Regions from separate parts of the Afipia sp. GW822-FHT04G07 genome, predicted to be linked through region 2. Evidence: riboswitches for the same ligand, from Rfam matches in the RefSeq annotation. Region 2 holds a riboswitch; the other holds the start of a gene.
What was found. A riboswitch is a leader RNA that binds a small molecule or an ion and turns the genes downstream of it on or off. The one in region 2 is predicted to bind cobalamin.
Positions count from the first base shown of each region.

Region 1: another riboswitch for cobalamin. It lies ahead of AC1RKJ_RS05315 (TonB-dependent receptor); the one in region 2 lies ahead of AC1RKJ_RS21655 (ribonucleoside-diphosphate reductase subunit alpha).

Region 1 is NZ_JBXAMP010000001.1:1,059,623-1,064,731, reverse strand. Features, by position in the region: gene AC1RKJ_RS05320 (His-rich protein BRANT) at 1-66, shown strand, start outside; gene AC1RKJ_RS05315 (TonB-dependent receptor) at 202-2,472, opposite strand; cobalamin riboswitch at 2,547-2,793, opposite strand; gene AC1RKJ_RS05310 (hypothetical protein) at 2,874-3,308, shown strand; gene AC1RKJ_RS05305 (serine hydrolase domain-containing protein) at 3,327-4,541, opposite strand; gene AC1RKJ_RS05300 (PRC-barrel domain-containing protein) at 5,034-5,109, opposite strand, start outside.
Region 2 is NZ_JBXAMP010000002.1:428,810-433,918, forward strand. Features, by position in the region: gene AC1RKJ_RS21650 (ribonucleotide-diphosphate reductase subunit beta) at 1-305, opposite strand, end outside; gene AC1RKJ_RS21655 (ribonucleoside-diphosphate reductase subunit alpha) at 467-3,388, opposite strand; cobalamin riboswitch at 3,499-3,717, opposite strand; cobalamin riboswitch at 3,966-4,181, shown strand; gene metE (5-methyltetrahydropteroyltriglutamate--homocysteine S-methyltransferase) at 4,281-5,109, shown strand, end outside.

The DNA of each region.
Region 1 (5,109 bases), on a different contig from region 2:
GTGAGCAAGAAGCACATCTCGTCCACGGCGCCTGCGAAGCACATCGCCGTGCAGAAGAAGGGCTGATCCCCTTCTGACGTTTCGATATTTCCGTGGCCGCATTTGCATAGCCCCCGCATCCAGGCGGTTCTCGGAAATAAGAACGGCCCGCGCCCATCGTGAGATGAGCGCGGGCCGGGCTGTTTGGAGCAGCGCTTCTGCTTAAAACGTCATGCCGGCTTTCACCATGAAGGTCCGGCCGGGCAGGGGATAGATTGAGTAAGAACCGGGCGTGAACGCGCTGGCGATTGCGTAGTCGTAGTAATGGGTGTCCAGCAGGTTGATCACCGCTGCCGACCAGAAGAAGCGATCGATCTCGCCGCTCAGCTTGAGATCGATGGTGGCGTTGGCTCCGATGAAGCCTTCCTTGTTGGCCTGATCATTGTCGAGACGGCGGCTGCTCCAGAAGCGGGCTGTCATGTCGAGCACGGCGTATTTTTGCCAGACGTTCCACGAGAATCCGGCGCTCCCGGTCAGTCGCGACACCAGCGGAACATCCTTGCCGGTGAACTGTCCTTCCTCGAACACCGCGCGGGTGTAGGCGAAGCCGCCCTTGAGCCTGAAGGCTTCGTTGATCCGCAGCGACGCGCTGGTCTCGGAGCCGTAGCGATGCGTGGGATCGAGGTTGTAGTTGTAAAATGCGACCGGATTGAAATGGATCTCGTTCTTCAGGTGCATGTCGTAGATGCTGGTTTGAATATCCAGCGGGCCGCCGTGGATACGGATGCCGCCTTCGATGTCGTGAGACGTCTGGGTGTTGAGCTGGAAGTTCTGGGCAATCGGCGGGAACGGAAACGCGCTTCCGAACGCCGGGCCGGTTACGACGCGTTCGTCCACGTTGGGTGTGCGGAACGCCCTTGCAGCCCGTCCGAAGACAGCGAAGTTTTCGTTGAAGCGGTGTTCGAGGCCGATGTGCAGCGCGTGGTGGCTCTCTTCCTTGTCGAGCGGCGCGGCCTGAGCCAGCAGGCTTCCTGCCGGTGCGGTGGGATCGTAGGTGTCACGCGCTTTCAGGTTCAACTGCTGGATGCGTCCGCCATAGGAAAAGTCGGTGCTCGGCAGCAGGCCAAGCGTTTGCTGGAAGTATCCCGCGAGGGTCTGCTGGGAGAGATTGTAGACGTGGTTGGGTGGGTCCGAGATTGTGTAGCTGCGGTTCGATGCGTAACGCGAGTCATAGTAATCGACGCCGGTCAGGATGCTCGACGTGATGCTGCCGAATGTATTCTTCATGCTGAGGCGCGGCGTGATCGACCATGTCGTCAGATCTGAATCGACATAGGCAAAGGGGAAGCGATCCCCGGGAAACGACAACGCATAGTCCGGGTCGCCGAAAAAGCCGGATTGTTGCTTCTTGTTGCGGACACCGCCATCGACGATCAACTCTGCGCCGGCCCACAACGATTTCGTGAACCCGGTCGTGACGTTGACGCCCTGCTTTTTGCCGTAGTCATTCGGCGTCGATGTCGCACGCAGGTCGCCTGCTAGTTGATTAATGGGAGGGGGAGGCGGAAAGGTTTGATCTTTAAAGTACGTATTCGCGCGCGTACCCGGCAATCCAAGGCGCTGGTTGTCGCCAGACAGATTCAGGAACGCCGTGAATTCGGGCGTCGCGTAGCGAATCTCGCCGACGCCGTTCTGCTGGTTTAGTTTGTTGTTGACCCGGTATCCGTCGGAATGAACAACATTGCCGAACACGGCGGTCGACCACGGGCCGGAGTTCGTGCTGAACGATCCATTGACTTCGCGCTGGCCGTAAGACCCGACGCCGACTTCGGCGCGTGCGGACACCGGCTTGCCGATGCCGGCGCCGGTTTTTGTGATGATGTTGATGACGCCGCCGACGGCGTTGTCGCCATACAGCACCGCGCCTGAGTTGCCGCGCGTCACCTCGATCCGCTCGATCGACTGAACCGGAATAGTGGACAGATCGACGCTCTGCAGGTCGGCCTCGTTGAGACGCCGGCCGTTGATCAGAAAGAGCGTGTTCGAAGACGCAAATGCGCCGAACCCGCGAAGATCTACGGTCGAGCCGGTGCCGTTGACGGCGCCGAAAATGTTCGTGAGCTGGACGCCCGGTATCGTCGCCAGCACATCCTGGATCGTTTGGTTAGGAGCGCGCGCGATGTCCTCCGCCGTGATGACCGACGACGACGTGCCGACGATGCCGCCATACACGCGACTCGCGTCGACGTTGACCGGTGGTAGTTGGGAAGCGTTCTGCGCCAGAGCGGGGCTTACGAGCGCGGTGCCCGCAAGACACGCCACTGCAAACGAAACCCGCAGTTTCGTTGTTGGAAAATGATCAGAAAAAAGAGTCACGATGTTGCCCCGCCGATGATGTGATCGCGGAGGCGCGGTGAAAACGCGCGCAGGCATGACGATATCCGGCGAGCGGACGCTGCCGGACTTCACGTCGTGACTGAGGAAACGGGCCATCGGCCGAACCTCCGCAACAGTTACGTCACGTCACCGCTGCGGAAATGCCGCCCCTTCGCACGCCCCGTGCGACGGAAGGATGACCGGTACAGGCAGGTCTCCTGGCTCGCGGATCGTCGCCGTTGTCCGCCTTCCCAAGCCGGGCTGATCAGCCTTCGCTCAGTGGCATGTTGGACAACGGCTCACCGTTGACAGTTGCGGGGGCAGCTCCGGAATAGCCTTGAAGGATGCATTCGCCGAAAGAGCGGCGGGGCAACCTGCACGGCGCACCGAATTCCCTATTGGCCAGCTTGCGCTGGCACCTGTGCCGTGGTCCCAATCAAGCTGCGGTGACTTGCCTTGTCAATGCCGCAATGTCTAAGAAACCCAATGCGATACTCACGGCTGCGGACTTCATCCCGATGCGTTGCAAATTGGTGACATATGCGCGGCGCGCCGCGATCCTGCTGTTTGCGTTCGGCGTCGGCGGCTGCGCGTGGACCGGCGGCAATGACGGTCTGTCCTATACAGCCGATCGTGGCGTGGAGAACCAGCCATATCCTGCGAACTACCGGCCGGAGCTGCTCGCATTTCTTCGCACCTATCTGAACGACCCGCGCGGCGTGCGCGAGGCGAGCATCGCCGAGCCTGCGCAGAAGACGGTCGGCGGCCGTCTTCGCTACGTGGCCTGTGTGCGTTTCAACGCGCGTGGAACGGACGGTAGTTATGCCGGCGTGAAGCAACGCGGCGCGATGTATATCGACGGGCGTTTCGACCGCATGATCGAGGACGCCGCCGAACTTTGCGAGGGCGCGACCTACGCGCCGTTTCCGGAGATGGAAAAGCTGACGCGCTGAGCTCGCGCCGTTCCGCCGTCAGGAGAAATGCTGCACGATGGCCGCGAAGCCGCGCCGCCATGCGCGGTAGTTCTCCACATCGAGCGGGATCGGTTCTGCGGCGACCCTCACGATCACAAGTTCACTGATCGGGTCGATATAGATCCACTGGCCATGGATGCCGATGCAGCACAGCGTGTGCCGCTTGCGGTCGATCTGGTAGAACTTGCTGCGATAGGCCGCATCAGGAAACATCCCGGCGAATTCGCCGCGCGCCCATGCCGCCGGATCGCCGTTGTCATTGATGTCGTCGATCCACCAGCCCGGCACCACCTGCGTGCCGTTCGCCACGCCGCGCTGCCGGATCATTTCTCCGAACCGGGCGAGATCGCGGGGACCGGCGCAGATTCCGCCGGCGGCGCGCATCGCGCCTTCCGAATCCAACGTGACATAGGCGTCGGTTTCCGCGCCGAGCGGTTTCCAGAGATATTCACTGAGCAGGTCGGAGAGGGCGCGGCCGGCGGCACGCTCATAAACCCAGCCGAGCAGGTCGGTGTTGGTCGAAACGTAATGGAACGTGTCGCCGTGTTTCTTGCCGTCTGCTTTTTGAGTCGCGAGATATTCCCGCAGCGCCATGGTGCTCTGGCCCGGCTTGATGGCATCCCATCCGACCGCGCGGCGGTAACGGGCGACGTCGCCGTCCGGATCGACGTAATCCTCGGTGAACGCGATGCCCACCGACATGTCGAGCAGGTGGCGGACCGAACAGCCGCCATAAACCGAGGACGAGACTTCCGGCACGTAGTCGGTCACCGGCCGGTTCGGGTTGAGAAAGCCCTTGTCGGCGAGAATTCCGCCGAGCGCGCCGCAGATCGACTTGCTGACCGAGAACACGATGTGCGGCGTCCGCGCGTCCATTCCATTCGCATACCATTCGGCTGCGATCCGCCCGCGCCGGAGAACGACGAAGCCTTTGGTGCTGGTTGTGCGAAGCGCCTCGCGCAGCGTCGTGGCCTTGCCGCCGATCCCGTCGAATGCGACGTGACCGATTTCAACGGGCGAACTTTCCAGCGGAGCTGGATTTGCGGAGGCGGCGATGTCTGCCGTCGGCAGCAGCCGGCGAACGTTGTGGAAGCTCCAGTCGCTATAAGGCTGGGTGCGCCAGTTCGCGAGCGTCACCAGTTTGTCCCGCGCGGGCGGGAATTCGTTCATCAGGCTCTTTTCGAGTTTCTTGGCGGGAGATGAAGCGGACATGTGGGTCTCCGGAGGCCGGTCCTGGGGGTGGCCCGGTTCATTGTTGTTCTTGGGCTTAGCCGTCCGACGACCGGAGCCCTTTGCAGCCGTATTGTGCGGTTTAATCGGCGCAAGACAACACTGCGCCGCACAACACCGGTGCCCGGGCGCGGGGAGGGAGAGAGAATCGGACTCGAAAAGGCAAAACTGGCAAGGGGACTCACGAAAAACAATGCGCGAGACTCTTTGCCGGAGTCGGCGTTGAAATTACCGCATGACAAAGATGATTCTCAGAATGGTCCCCACTGAGTACTTCGCCGTCGATACGGTGCTGGTCCTGACCCTGACGGTCGCGGCTGGGCTCAATGCGTGGTGCCTGAGCGCCTATCTCTAAGGCGACGAATTCCGGCGGCCTGTCTGTGATGGCGCGCAAGAGGGAGCGGCCGAATCCAGTTCGTTGAACTGAATCCGGCCGTATGTCTTTAGACGTCAGACAGCATCACGCTGCCTTTGTCATTTGGCATCCGAATATTTGAACGCAGGAAGGGCCTTCAACTGCTCCTTCGTACCGCTCATCATTGCGTGGTCG
Region 2 (5,109 bases):
TCCTCGGTGAGGCCGTCGCGCGACTTCCACAGCGCGATGTCGGCCTGCATCGAGACTTCGGTCGGCATCCAGTGATTGTTGCAGCCGGCGAGATACTTCTCCCAAGCCCATTTGTATTTCAAAGGCAGAAGCTGATTGACGTCGGCGCGGCAGTTGATCATCGCCTTGTCGTCCACCGACACACGGCCGCCCTTGCGGTCGATGGTGCCGAGCCCGGTTTGGTCGGTCGCGGCAGGTTGGCCGGTCAGGATGGGCGGAAGCGTGTTGATGGCTTTGTTCGGTGTGGTTTCGGACCAGTCGAGCATGGATGTGTTCCTAGTCTTCATTGAAATGGGGCGGCTCCCTCTCCCCGTTTTTACGGGGAGAGGGTTGGGGTGAGGGGCAAATCGGCGATACGGGAACGCCCCTCACCCGCCGCGCTTCGCGCGTCGACCTCTCCCCGCAATCGCGGGGCGAGGTGAAAAACTCACTGGCACGCCTCGCAGTCCGGATTGTCGATCGAGCACGCCACTGCATCGGACAGATCCGGCGCGGTCGATGCTTGCGGCACCACGATGGGCTTGTTCACCGGCATGGCAGCAAGCGACGACGACGACGAAACCGAATTGAGCTTGCCGTCGGTCCCCTTCAGCGTGGATTTCTCCACATGGGTCGCGCTACGCGAACGCAGGTAATAGGTCGTCTTCAGGCCGCGCGCCCATGCCAGCCGATACAGCTGATCGAGCTTCTTGCCCGACGGATTGGCGATGTAGAGGTTGAGCGACTGCGCCTGATCGATCCACTTCTGCCGACGTGCCGCAGCTTCGATGAGCCATGCGCTGTCGATCTCGAACGCCGTTGCATAGAGCAACTTGAGATCGTCGGGCACGCGATCGATGGAGCCGACGCTGCCGTCGAAGTACTTCAGGTCGGACACCATTACCTCGTCCCACAACCCGCGCGTCTTCAGGTCGCGGACCAGAAATTCGTTCACCTCGGTGAAGTCGCCCGACATGTTCGATTTGACGTAGAGGTTCTGGTAGGCGGGCTCGATCGACTGCGCCACGCCGCAGATGTTGGAAATCGTCGCCGTCGGCGCGATCGCCATCACGTTTGAGTTGCGCATACCGGTGGATTGCACCCGCTCGCGCAATGCAGCCCAATCCATCGTTGAGCCGCGATCCATCTCCAGACCACCCCGCGCATCCGCCAGAATCTCAATCGAGTCGAGCGGCAGGATGCCTTTGCTCCACAACGAGCCGCTGAACGACGGATAGCTTCCGCGCTCCGCGGCCAGATCGACGGATGCCGAGATGGCATGAAAGGAGATCGCTTCCATACTGGTATCGGCGAAGGCCACCGCTTGATCCGAGGCAAAAGGAATTCGCAATGCGTGAAGCGCATCCTGAAAGCCCATCAGGCCGAGGCCGACCGGGCGATGCTTGAGGTTCGAGCGGCGCGCTTCCGGAATGGTGTAGAAATTGATGTCGATGACGTTATCGAGCATCCGCATCGCGGTCGAAATCGTCCGCTTCAGCCGCGCATGATCGATGCCGCCCTCACCCACATGGTTGAGCAGGTTCACCGAGCCGAGATTGCACACGGCGACTTCGTCGTCCGACGTATTGAGCGTGATCTCGGTGCAGAGGTTCGACGAATGGATGACGCCGACATGCTGCTGCGGCGAGCGCAGGTTGCATGGGTCCTTGAACGTAATCCACGGATGTCCGGTCTCGAACAGCATGGTCAGCATACGCCGCCACAGGTCGGTGGCGCGCAGCGTCTTGAACACGCGCATTTCGCCGCGCGCGGCCTTCGCTTCATAGAACGCATAACGCTCGGCAAAGGCCTTGCCATAAAGGTCGTGCAGATCCGGCGTCTCGTCCGGCGAGAACAGCGTCCATTCGCCGTCGGCTTCGACGCGCTGCATGAACAGGTCCGGCACCCAGTTCGCGGTGTTCATGTCATGGGTGCGGCGGCGGTCGTCGCCGGTATTCTTGCGCAGGTCGAGAAATTCCTCGATATCGACATGCCACGTTTCGAGATAAGCGCAGACCGCGCCCTTGCGTTTGCCACCCTGATTGACCGCAATCGCAGTGTCGTTGGCGACCTTGAGGAACGGCACCACGCCCTGGCTTTCGCCGTTGGTGCCCTTGATGTGCGCGCCGAGGCCGCGCACGCGGGTCCAGTCGTTGCCGAGACCGCCGGAATATTTCGCCAGCAGCGCATTGTCCTTCACCGACTTGAAGATGCCATCGAGATCGTCCGCCACCGTGGTGAGGAAGCAGGATGACAATTGCGGCCGCAGCGTGCCGGAATTGAACAACGTCGGCGTCGAGGCCATGAAATCGAACGACGACAGCAGGTTGTAGAACTCGATGGCGCGGGCCTCGCGATCGATCTCGCGAATGGCGAGACCCATCGCGACGCGCATGAAGAACGCCTGCGGCAGTTCTATGCGGTTGCCGTCGTTATGCAGGAAGTAGCGGTCATACAACGTCTGCAAGCCGAGGAACTGGAACGACAGGTCCCGCTCCGGCTTCAAAGCCGCCGCGATCCGCTTCAGGTCATAGCGCGCCAATTCCGGATCGAGCAATTCAGCTTCGATCCCTGCTTTGATGTAAGCCGGAAAATACTCCGGGTAGCGCGCGGTCATGTCGGCCTGTGTGGCGTTGATCTGCGCGGCGTGGACAAACGACAGCACCTCGGTGCGCAGCTTGTCGAGCAGCAGCCGCGCGCTGACATAGGCGTAATTCGGCTCCTGCTCCACCAGCGTGCGCGCGGCCATGATGCCCGCGAGCGCGAGTTCGTCCTGGCTGATGCCGTCGTAGAGATTGCGGCGGGTCTCGGTGAGAACGGGGCCGAAATCGACACCGTCGAGATCGGCGCAGGCCTCCTGAATGATCAGCGTCAGGCGGTCGACATCGAGCGGCACGCGCGTGCCGTTGCCCAGCGTGACATGCAACTGCGGCTCGGACGATGTCTTGACCGGCTTGGCGGCGGCCTCTTCGGCGCGCTGGCGCTGGCGTTCGTCGCGGTAGAGCACATAGGCCCGCGCGACCTTGTGGTGTTCGCTGCGCATCAGCGCGAGTTCGACCTGATCCTGCACGTCTTCGATGTGGAAGGTGCGCCCCTCGCCGATCCGGCGGGTCAGCGCGCTCACCACCTCGTTCGTCAGTTGCTCGATGACTTCATGGACGCGGCGCGAAGCAGCGGCCGTGTTCCCTTCCACCGCGAGGAACGCCTTGGTCATCGCAATGGAAATCTTGCCCGCGTCGAACGGCGACACGGTGCCGTTGCGGCGGATGACCTGCAACGGCGGCTCATTTGCAGGGATGGCCAGCGACTCGGAACGCAACTGAATGAGAGGAGCGGATTTAGCGGCTTCGCGTTCGATCGAGAGTGACATCGGCAGACCCCGTGCATGTTGCAATTTTCTGGGGGCTGGGGCCGAAAGGCGCGTCGTCGCGGCGCGCGAACGCACCGAAGCACGCGACCGCCGGACACCCCGCCCGTGGACGTTCTTTTGGTGTCGCGGCAGGTCTCCTGGCTCGCAGGTCGGCGCTGAGTCCGGTCTTCCCGATGCGGATCAGGCATCAGTGACTTAGGTCGGACTCAACTCACTGCTTACAGTTGCGGGGGCAGCGCCGGAATTGCTGCACTGGATGCAGCTCACCGGCTTCCCATTTTCACCGCTAGGCCTTGCGGCTTTGCGGAACCTCGACGTCTACATCTGGTATCCGCCAGGCTACACTGTCAAGCGGCAGTGATCGTGGAAAACGGGGACAGGACGAGAAACAACATCAAACAAACGGGAAAACTCTCGAAAAAAAATTTTGACCAGTCGTCGATACGCCGTGCGGCCGACTGCTCTCCGGCGAATTACTAGAGAACTCTCTCAGGATGATTCTGCCCACTCTAGTTGGGGCGACGTCCGGGAGCGGTCCAGTGGGAAGCTTTCCTTTTGACCTGACGCCGCCCGCTTCTCATAACGAGAGCATCGCGGTTCTGCGGATCGGTGATCCGGAGCCAAGAGGGAATGCGGTGCGCGGGGCCTGACGGTCCCGCAATTCCGAAGCTGCCCCCGCAACTGTAAACGGTGAGCTTTGTCCATCCATGCCACTGAGGCGAAAGCTTCGGGAAGGCAGGACTTAAAGCGGCGACCCGTGAGCCAGGAGACCTGCCACGATCACATTACGTCCACGGGCGGGGTGCCCCGGTGTGTCGCTTGCGAGAGGACGGCCCCGCCGTCTCTGTTGTTCGCGCATGTCCGGCCCTGCTCCAACATCACGGGGTTTCCGATGTCGAGTTTGTCTTACGTATCGTCTATTCCTGTCGCCACGCTGGGCGTTCCGCGCATCGGTCCACGGCGCGAACTGAAAATCGCGCTGGAAAAATTCTGGGCCGGCAAGATCGATGAAGCCGCGCTGCGGGAGATCGCCGCAAAAATTCGCGCCGACAACTGGACGCGCCAGCGCGATCTCGGCGTCACCGTCATCCCGTCCAACGATTTCTCGCTTTACGATCAGGTGCTCGACACCAGCGCGATGGTCGGCGCGATTCCAAAGATCTACGGCTGGACCGGCGGCCCGGTATCGCTGGCGACGTATTTCGCGATGGCGCGCGGCAGCCAGAACGATGTGGGAGACTACGACGGCTGCGCGCACGGTCACGATCACGGCCATGGTCACGGCGTTCCGGCGCAGGAAATGACGAAATGGTTCGACACCAACTATCATTACATGGTGCCGGAGTTCGCGAAGGATCAGACCTTCGCCCTCGCCTCGACCAAGGCGATCGACGAATACCGCGAAGCGAAAGCGCTCGGCATCCAGACCCGGCCGGTGCTGGTCGGCCCGGTTACGTTTCTCAAGCTCGGCAAGGGTGAGAACCGGCTGTCGCTGCTGCCAAAGCTGCTGCCGGTCTACATCGATGTGCTCAACAGGCTCGCGAATGAAGGCGCGGACTGGGTGCAGATCGACGAGCCGTGTCTCGTACTCGATCTCGATGCCGCAGAGAAAGCGGCGCTCAAGACCGCGTACAGCGAAATCGCGCTGAAGGTGCCGGGCCTCAAGATCATGCTGGCCGCCTACTTCGGTGAACTCGGCGACAACGAAGCGCTGGCATTAA